DNA from 3 places in the Gardnerella sp. C0026F2 genome. Region 3 is predicted to be linked to each of the others. Evidence: riboswitches for the same ligand, from Rfam matches in the RefSeq annotation. Region 3 holds a riboswitch; each other region holds the start of a gene.

Region 1 (3,226 bases), 290 kb from region 3:
GCGATTGCTGCCGGAAGTGAATTGCATGTTGGGCGCGGAGACGAGCGCGGGCATGGACCGGTAAACCACTCCGTGCGTATCCTTCAGCAAACTAAGTGATACTCGCGCAGCGCGCAATCTGCGTGAGTAACGAAAAACGGCAGAAACTGTGCAGCTGTGTACAGTTTCTGCCGCCTACGCGTTATGCTGCGCTCAAGCTAGCTTTACTCAGTAATCACGCTTTTAAGCTCGCGCGCAACTTTCCCAGCATCCTCAGCGCACATAAGTGCCGACACTGTGCAAACTCCATCAAGCTCAAGGTCGCGAATAGGGAACACTGTGTTCTCGTGAATTCCGCCAATTACCAACGTTTTTACGCCCATAGAGTGCGCAACTTTCGCAACTTCGTTCACGCCTTCAACTCCCAGCGGCGGCACGTCGTGCGCTTTCGTATGCGTTTCAAAAGCGGCACCAATGCCAATAACATCCGGCAGTGGAACGTCGTTTTCTTTGCACTCGCGATAAGCTTTCTCCATCAAATCCGGTCGAGCGCAAGAAAGCCCAACCATCCACTCTGCTGGCATCGCCTTTCGCGCCTCAACAAACGGCGTATCCTTTTGCCCAACGTGTAAGTTGAAACCAAGCTGAGCTGCGCAATCAACATGATCGTCTATGAACACAGGCACATCGCCGTGGCCGGAATCAATAAGCGCGTGACGCAACTTCTTCGCCTTTGCTGAAATTTCAGCGTCGTCGGAATACTTATCGCGCAATTGCACAACTGTAACTCCGCCTTCAACTGACTCTACTGCAACTTCTTCTTCCGGGCGATTTCCCATGCGCGGATCCGTTACTAAATACAGTGTCCAATCAACAGGCTCCACCGTAAACTCAATATTTGTCAAACTAAACATGTCGTTTACGCTAAGAGTTGAAAGCGCATCCATCCACAGTGTGCGGAAAGTGCCTGGAGCTGTGGTTTGGCGAGCTGCCCAAGTTCCAGCCGCTGCTGCGTGCACGTGCGCTGCAACAGTTGCCGCGAGCGGACGTTCCGGGTTTGCGCCAACGTATGCTGCAACTAACGCTCCCAAAGCGCATCCAGTTCCAACTACTTTGGTCATAGCTTTGTGTCCACCTGTTACGCGAGCTAAACATCCGTGAGCGTAAATCGCGTCTTTTTCTCCGGAAATTGCCACTACGGATCCGTATTTTTTAGCTAATTCGCGAGCAGCTTGAAGCGCGTCGTTTACGTTATCGTGAGAATCTACGCCTTTTCCATTGCTTTCTTTGCCTGCAAGTGCCATTATTTCGGAAGCGTTTGCACGAATTACAGTAGGGTGGTGCTTAATAATTTCGCGTATAAAGCGCGCGCGTGGAGCAAGTGCTGGAACGCCGATTCCAACCGGGTCAAGCACCCACGGAGTATTGGCTTTTTCGCATCCTTCAACGGCTGCGCGCATGTATTCGGAAGTTTCTGGCTGATGGAATGTGCCAACGTTTATGAGCACACCTGTGGCAATTTGCGCGACTGCATGCGCTTCTTCTGGATCGGTTACCATAATTGGCGATGCTCCTGCAGCGAGCAGTGCGTTGGCTGTAATGTCTTGCACGATTACGTTCGTGATGCAATGGGTGAGTGGCTGCTGCGTGCGCACGCGTTCGATGCATTGACGCACGTCGTTAAGGAACATGCGTCGGCGTGCGCGTACAGAGAAGCATGTGTCGACTTGCGTTGTTGAGCTTGTGCAGTATTCGTTTGCTTCGTTGCAGTTATTTGTTTTTTCAGTGTTGCATGTTGTCATAATGTTTCCCTTCGCTAGCACTATCTAGATCAGGTTTTACGGATGTAATCTCAGCGCTTGACTTCACAATTTGTTGCAATTGCGCACTCCGAACCATCCTTCGACTATATCTTTTGTTCATGACTTACGCTCTTTTGCGCTATTGTCTCATTTTGCTTGTTTCGCAGCACTTGCAGGAATCTACAAAAATCGCGCCGCATTTTTGCAACTTCTTCTACATATTTTCGCTTGCAACTGTGTAAACATAAATATAGTAAATAATAAGTAGATTATAGAAGTTACGAAAGCGAGATAACATGGCAAACGATTCCATGCAAGAACAAAAGACTCCGCTCACCGCGCGCGAATACGCGACGCGCACAGCAATACGCGCAATTGCAATCATCGCATCTGTTTATGGCATGGCTGCTTCGTGGGAAGGCTTGATGACCTTCACTTATTTTACGAATCTTTCTAACCTTATGATTTGCGTAGCTCTTGCTGGATCGCTTTTGCTTGATACGGCTGCGTTTATGCGTGCTCGTAATTCTGCATGTTCCGCCGCGCAGCAAGATTCCGCAGCATCTTGCGCATGGTTCGACTCAAAATCCAACGCTTGGTACATTTTCAAATTCATGATGACCATCTCAATTGCTGTCACATTCACTTTGTACCTGTGTTTCTTAGCACCTACCAATAAGCTTGGTTTCGTTGGCGCTTATATGAATAACGGATGCAGCAGCCTTTGCGTTCACGCAGTTGCGCCGCTTCTTGCAATCGCTGATTTTGTGCTTTTTGATTATCGTTTCCGCTCTACTCGCGCACATTTGTATGTTTCTACTGTTCCGCCTCTTGCTTATGTTGCTTATGCTGCTATGCTTAGCGAGTTTGCTGGTGTTCGTTGGGGTGTTCATGCAATGCGCGCGCCTTATAATTTCCTCAATTATGGCGCTCCTGCCGGCTGGTTCGGCTTTGCACCGCAAACTTTTAATGCCACTACTTTGGGCGTTGGAGTTGCGTATTTGTTAATTGTGTTTACTCTTATTTTTATTGGTGTCGGCAGTGTATTTCTTGCTCTTAAGGATGCTCGCGCTCGTGCAATATTAAAAGAATAGTATTGTTGCGCGCCACTATTGCCTAATTGCTAGAATTAAGCGTATGAGTGAGGATATTGCATTACAAGCATTATTTGACGGTACGTTACGCAATTCTTCTGGCAATGTGACTAATACGTTGCTTGTGTACGGTGCGCCGAATACTGGTAAAACGCAGTTTGCTGTGCGCGCAGCAATTTCCGGCTATAAGCGTTGGTCGCATAATGTTACTGCGATGGCTGTGCAAAATCGTGTTCTTGCTTCAAAAATTGACAATATTATTATTCGTCAAATTGGTGTAAGTAAGCAGTCTCGTCCAGTTGGCACTTTGGCTTCTTTGGCTTTTAATATCATTTCTGCTTGCTGTAAGTT
Region 2 (3,226 bases), 140 kb from region 3:
GTACCCGTGGTGGTGCGCCCCTTCGTATCAGCCTCTTATTCGTGAATAAGCGTTGTACTCTCATTCGATATTCACTTTTCTTCGCTGCGATTAATTAAGCAGTGAAGTTTGCATCGTATATGCTTTTTGTGTCCTTCCTAGATTTCTATTTCTTTGTTTTTCGTTATCTTTTTAGTTGGTTTTTTAGTTAGTCCTCATAAGCCAAACTATGCAGAGCATCTCGTAAAAGCTTTACTCCGTGAACAGCGTCTTGTGGATCTGTGTACTCTTCTGGAGCGTGACTAATACCATCTTTTGAAGGAACGAAAATCATTCCGGATTTTACAAACGGAGCAAAAATTTGCGTATCTTGACCAGCACCTGAATGCATGACTCTGTATGCATAACCTTGCTTATTAGCTTGATCTTTCAAAAGATTAATAATATCGTCGCTAAGTGGTGTAGGATCGTCAGACATCCACTTATCAATCTGCGCTGTAATGCCATAAGACTTAGCAGTTTCGTGAATATCTTCGTCGAGTTCCTGCAAGAATTTATCAAGAAAAGCTTTATCTGTATGACGGCAGTTCATTGAAAAAGTAACTTCTCCAGGAACAATATTTACTTGATTTGGAACCACGCTGATTCTACCGAAAGTAAGTACCAGTGGGTCGCCTGCTTGCTTGGCTTTGTCAAGATTCTTGGCGATTATATGAGACATGCAATCTACTGCATCGTGCCTGTAGGACATCATTGTTGTGCCAGCGTGATTTTGTACGCCTTTAAGATGAATATCCCAACGATGCTGACCGGCAATGCTGGTGATAATACCTAAATCTTCGTGATTGCTGTAAAGCGTTGGTCCCTGCTCAATGTGTAGCTCAATCCAGGCTTCAAGATTTGCGAACTTAGGTTGAGTTGTTTGATAATTGAACCCAGCTTCACGCATTGCTGTTTCGAAAGGAACACCTTCACTGTCGCAAATATTTTCTACGTCCTCTTTTTTGGCTAGTCCGAAGAAATTCTTTGAACCCCAGAATACGTATGGGAAACGTGAGCCTTCCTCTTCTGCTAAGCAGATAATGCGAAGACTTTTCTTTGGCTTTCCATATCTAGTGAGTAAATTCTTAATTGCTAAATAGGCTGCAACTATTCCAAGTTGGCCGTCAAAACGACCTCCTCTTGAAACTGTGTCAATATGCGATCCACAAGCTATTATGCTTTCTGGCTTTTCGCATCCTTCAACAGTTGCAATTAGGTTTCCAACTTGGTCGAATTCTACAGTCATACCGAGTTTTTCAAATCGTTGACGAAGAGCAAAAAGAGCCTGTTTCCAAGATTTTGTGTAAAGAGGTCGAGTAACTCCTTGTTCTCCTGGTTTTTCTGTGAATCCTGCAAGCCAGCTTATGGCTGATTCTATAGTTTCAGCACTTATGCTGCTATCAATCATGTGCAGTATTCCTCCTCACTTGTGCAAGTTTTCCCAAAAGTGACATTCAGGCGGATATTTTTTTGGTTTTGGTGTTTGGTTTTTAGTTTTTTAGTTGTTTTTTTTTAATTTTTTTTTTTTAATTGTTTAGTTGATACTCGTGTAATTGCTACTACTTTGTGGCAATGCAAGATATCACGAAAATCGTGATAGAAAGAAATCACTTACTGTAATTGCTCCCTACGCATGTCTTAACAAAACAGGTTCAAAGGGTGTTTCTCAACTGTTTCCAGTACCCCTGCAATTTTCACTTGTACTCGGATGAGTATAGCACGATATTAAATGAACTCAAAATGAACATTAGCATGTGTGTTTCTGTGAAGAAATGATTGATTGCTTGCTTTGCTGGTTGGTTGGTTGACTGACTGACTGACTGGTTGGTTGACTGCTATGAGATATTGCTTCCATTTGTGGTTGTATGTATGTTCGGCTGCAAAAAATTTTCATATGTAAGTTAGGAAATAAAAAATAGCCGGATAACAAAAAACGCAGTGCTTCTACACTGCGAACATATTGTGGGTGATATAGGAATCGAACCTATGACCCCTTCCGTGTGAAGGAAGTGCGCTAGCCGCTGCGCCAATCACCCAAAATTTTTTAATTATGCGTGAAAGGCAATCCTTTCGAGTGGGCGATACAAGGTTCGAACTTGTGACCCCTTCCGTGTCAGGGAAGTGCGCTACCACTGCGCCAACCGCCCAGGTTGTTTATTAAGCTTGAAGCTTAATCGAGGTGGGTACGAGAGTCGAACTCATCTATACGGCTTTGCAGGCCGCTGCCTAACCGCTTGGCTAACCCACCGTAAGGTCGAATAACTCATCGGACCTAGAGCGGACAACGGGACTCGAACCCGCGGTCTCAACCTTGGCAAGGTTGCGCTTTACCAACTAAGCTATGTCCGCAATGCAACTTTACTGAACAATGTCAGCGCCGAAGCACGAGTAACTACTATACCCGAAATATTCTCAAATGCAAGCCCTCGCCTATTTTGGCGTGTCGTTTGGTGTGCTATTTGGCGTGTTTTTCAGTGTGTCTGTTGGTGTGTCATATATTCTATTCGGCGAAGGTGTGCCAAAATTGTTGCGTTAAGGAAACAGTTTTGATACGCGCTTATTGCGTATGATAAATCTATCTAAACAATAACAAGAATATGGGTGACCCTTTGCGTATAAGGAAGGTGCTCATATGATAGAATCAAGTTGAGAGCTGGGGCTCCCCTTACCCTTGACCCTTCACGGGGTAGGTTTGGGGGAATGACCAGCTCTTTGGGTTATATGCCAAAAAGTGTAGTTATAGGTAAAAATTTATTCTTTATTCATCTGGGGAATGGACTTTACGCGGTACACCTAAATCGTCTGCTATATCGTCATAGACATCTCCACATTCATAAGGATCTAGCAAATTATAGGCTTCGATTAACAATTCTTTAGGCGCGCTCTTGTGCATCCATGCTTCTACTAAATAAATATCAATTGCAACTGACGGTTCTCCTGCTCCAATAGCATCATTAGCAAATGCTTTTCCAACTTCACTCATATACGGCTCAGCATAGGAACGAAGTTTTTCAGCCATGTCATAACAAAGTTTCATCATATCCATTAGCTTTTCACTCCTCTCTTATCTTCCACATCATTATATGCAGTAACAACACGCTAAGCTCTTTCTTTTTGATAAACGCACTTCTAGGATAGCATCATCTTATGTGGGAAAGACTTATATGATAGAATCGAAGTGAAAGCTAGGGCTCCTCTTACCCTT
Region 3 (3,226 bases):
TTGAAGATTGCGCCTGCGTCCTTCGTACTCTACAACGTCACCGCGGTCGCGAATCCAGTCAAGGCGAAGCGGAGCCAAGCCTTCCTTCGGATCGCACTTTGGACCTTCAGTATTGTAATCCTTAAAAGGCGGGTTAGGGCCTACGCCAGGAGTGTCAGAAAGCTTAATTTCTGTATAAGGAACTTCCAAATCGTAAGAACCATATTCATACTCAAAATGAACTGGAGTTGTTTTGCGAATATGAGCTTTATCGCGCTGAGTGCAACCGCGAGCTGCAATGTCAACTCGCTGTTGTTTAGCTAATTTCGCAGCATCCTTTGCTTCTTTAGCGTTAATAAAAGTTGGTTTCTTTTCTTGAGTTTCTGAAGATTTTGATTCAGAATTTTCAGAAACTATTACTCGCTTAGCATAGCCGTGCTTTTCTTCTCCACGAACAGCTTTCCAATGTTCAACAAACTCACGCATAGTTGATTCCGGTGTTTCTGAAGAATACAGTGCTTCAGAAACGAACCATCCTGCAGCCTTAGTGTGAGCGATCATATCGATATCGTCGATCGCAGTTCTTCCGCCAACCAGAACTGGGAAATCACTTGCTGAACAAATCGTATTAATTTTCGCTTCGTCCAGCGTTGTGTGGTTTGCTTCCAACTCGTAAGCAGCAGTAGTACTTTCGTACCCTTCTTCAGGATTATGCATTGCTGTTACGCAAATGTAATCAATGCAACCATCTGGAAGTTCGTTTATTACTTTAACTAAGCTTTCTGTTTCAACAGATAAGCCGATTACAGCATCTTCGCCAAGAAGTGCGCGAGCCTCTCTAGGCTCCATGTCGCTTTGTGCTAAATGCACTCCATCAACTTTGATGCTTTGATTGCGAGCTTGCCAAACGACATCAACACGTTCATCGATAACAAAAGTTACAGAATCGCATTTGTTATTGTCTTCGATGATTTGTGCAATATCTCGTGCAATAGTAGTGATTTCTTTAGCGTTTTCATTGTTGCAATGAAGACGAATGAAAGTCGCTCCAGCGCGCAAAGCATCATCGACGATATCGGTAAGCGGACGATTATTACAAGCTTGTGGGTCTGCAATAAAGCAGGCGCTTAGATTAAATTGATTACGCATTGATGCGTACGGATAATTCGATGTCATACTAAAATCGTTGCTCCCTACGTTGTATTAACTAACAGGTTCGAAGGGTTAGGCAAACTAATACCATCTCAGCCTTCTTTCGAAAGCACCCCCGCAAAAATGTTGTGACCTCTGTATTTTACACGAGTACGTGCACTTAATAAGTAAAAGGTATGTTGCAATAAAAGATTGCAATTAAAAATAAAACTGTCTGAACGATTATTTCGCGCAGACAGTTAGATTAGTTTTAATATATTTGTATTTTCTTTAGCGTTCGTGATGATTGATTGCGCGTGAAATAAAATCTCCCAAGCTTTGCACAATCTGTACGAGAATAATACAAAGAATAACAGCAACTGTCATCACATCATATTGATAACGCTGGTATCCGTATCGTATTGCAATATCTCCGAGTCCGCCTGCGCCAACTGTTCCAGCCATTGCTGAGAATCCAAAAAGCGTAATAAAGGTAAGTGCAGCTCCGCGAATTAGCGAAGGCAAAGCTTCCCACAGCAATACTTTGCAAACAATTTGTAATTTGCTTGCTCCAAAGCTTTGTGCTGCTTCGATTAAGCTTCCGTCAACTTCTGCTAAAGATTGTTCAACTACTCTAGCAACGAATGGTGCAGCTGTAATTACCAGTGGCACAATAGCTCCAGGAACTCCTAAAGAAGTGCCAACTATGAGACGAGTAAAAGGAATTATTGCAACTAGCAAAATAATAAACGGCACAGAACGCACGATGTTAACAATCCAGCCTAGAACTGCGTTAATTGGAGCGTTAGGGCAAATGCCTTTTTTGTTTGTTGTAATGAGAAGTACGCCAACTGGAAGTCCAATAAGGTATGCAAAAAGTGTTGCAACTGATGTCATTACGAGTGTGTCTTGCACGCCTTCAATAAGTAAGTCGCCGTATTCGTTAAAAAATTGTGTAGCAGCTTCTAACATTGTTATTTCACCTCATTGGTAAGCGCGTTTGTTTGTTCGTCTGTTTGTGCGTTTGTTGGCTTATTGTTAAGCTCGCTTGCAATCGTGCTTGCAATTTTAGCTCGATGATTTTCCTGTTTTTCATCTGCAATAAGAGTTCGCAAAATATCGCTTTGTGGATTTGCAAAAAGCGTATCAGTGTCACCTAATTCCACAATGCGTCCGCCATCAATCATTGCAACTCGGTCGCAAATATTTCGTGCTACAGCCAGCGAATGCGTAATAATAACAAGCGTTACGTTGAGTTCGCGGTTAATTCGGCTCAATAAATCAAGGATTTGCGCAGTAGTTGTGGAGTCAAGTGCGCTTGTTGCTTCGTCACAAAGCATAATCGACGGATTATTCGCCAATGCTCGTGCAATTGCTACGCGCTGCTGCTGTCCGCCTGAAAGCTGGCTAGGGTAGCGGTTTGCAAAATCTTTTAAACCAACTAAGTCAAGCAAGTAGTTTGCGCGTTCTTCTCGTTCCTTTTTTGCAGTGTGATTTAACTCTAATGGGAAAGTGACGTTTCGCAATACTGTACGCTGCTGGAAAAGGCTAAAATTCTGGAAAATCATGCCAATATTAGTGCGTACTTTTGCAAGTTCTTTATCTTTTACTTCGCTAATATCATTTCCGTCAATAATAATTTTGCCAGAAGTTGGTCGCTCAAGCAGATTCATGCAACGAACTAGCGAAGACTTTCCTGCACCAGAAGAACCAAGGATTCCGAATACTTCTCCCGATTCAATAGTCAGATTAATGTCGTGTAATGCTTCATTCGCTTTGCTACCTTTGCCGTAGCTTTTGTGAAGATGTTCGATCTGAATCATGCTTTTCCTTAACAGATTATTGCTTTCTGTGTGAAATATACTTTGTTACTAACTAGAGTTACTAACTAGCGTCATTAACTAGATTATTGACTAGCACGCACATTACGTATATTACACGCTTATAAAATAATGCCGCAAAGCATACACGAAGCATACACATGCGGCATTAGGTGGCTACATTGTGAGTATTTTTTAGAAGACAGGAAGTACGGCGCCTTTGTAAGTTTTAGTAATATAGTCGCGCACTTCGCTTGTCTTCAAAGCTTTGAGTAAGGCTTTGATTTTTGCAAACT

Evidence for each region. Region 3 has a riboswitch for thiamine pyrophosphate ahead of thiC (phosphomethylpyrimidine synthase ThiC). Riboswitches for the same ligand answer to the same signal wherever they lie in the genome.
Region 1: it holds a riboswitch for thiamine pyrophosphate, as region 3 does, so the genes downstream of both, thiM (hydroxyethylthiazole kinase) here and thiC (phosphomethylpyrimidine synthase ThiC) in region 3, are expected to answer to the same signal.
Region 2: it holds a riboswitch for thiamine pyrophosphate, as region 3 does, so the genes downstream of both, AC1EK3_RS01760 (hydantoinase/carbamoylase family amidase) here and thiC (phosphomethylpyrimidine synthase ThiC) in region 3, are expected to answer to the same signal.

Annotation. Positions count from the first base shown of each region.
Region 1 is NZ_JBWPWR010000001.1:47,579-50,804, forward strand. It holds gene thiD (bifunctional hydroxymethylpyrimidine kinase/phosphomethylpyrimidine kinase) at 1-99, shown strand, start outside; gene thiM (hydroxyethylthiazole kinase) at 204-1,781, opposite strand; TPP riboswitch at 1,771-1,882, opposite strand; gene AC1EK3_RS00145 (hypothetical protein) at 2,078-2,875, shown strand; gene AC1EK3_RS00150 (PD-(D/E)XK nuclease family protein) at 2,919-3,226, shown strand, end outside.
Region 2 is NZ_JBWPWR010000001.1:476,397-479,622, forward strand. It holds gene AC1EK3_RS01760 (hydantoinase/carbamoylase family amidase) at 188-1,429, opposite strand; TPP riboswitch at 1,629-1,718, opposite strand; tRNA gene AC1EK3_RS01765 (tRNA-Val) at 1,985-2,057, opposite strand; tRNA gene AC1EK3_RS01770 (tRNA-Val) at 2,097-2,168, opposite strand; tRNA gene AC1EK3_RS01775 (tRNA-Cys) at 2,199-2,269, opposite strand; tRNA gene AC1EK3_RS01780 (tRNA-Gly) at 2,298-2,370, opposite strand; gene AC1EK3_RS01785 (hypothetical protein) at 2,780-3,067, opposite strand.
Region 3 is NZ_JBWPWR010000001.1:336,793-340,018, forward strand. It holds gene thiC (phosphomethylpyrimidine synthase ThiC) at 1-1,155, opposite strand, end outside; TPP riboswitch at 1,153-1,258, opposite strand; gene AC1EK3_RS01185 (methionine ABC transporter permease) at 1,402-2,082, opposite strand; gene AC1EK3_RS01190 (methionine ABC transporter ATP-binding protein) at 2,085-2,933, opposite strand; gene AC1EK3_RS01195 (MetQ/NlpA family ABC transporter substrate-binding protein) at 3,126-3,226, opposite strand, start outside.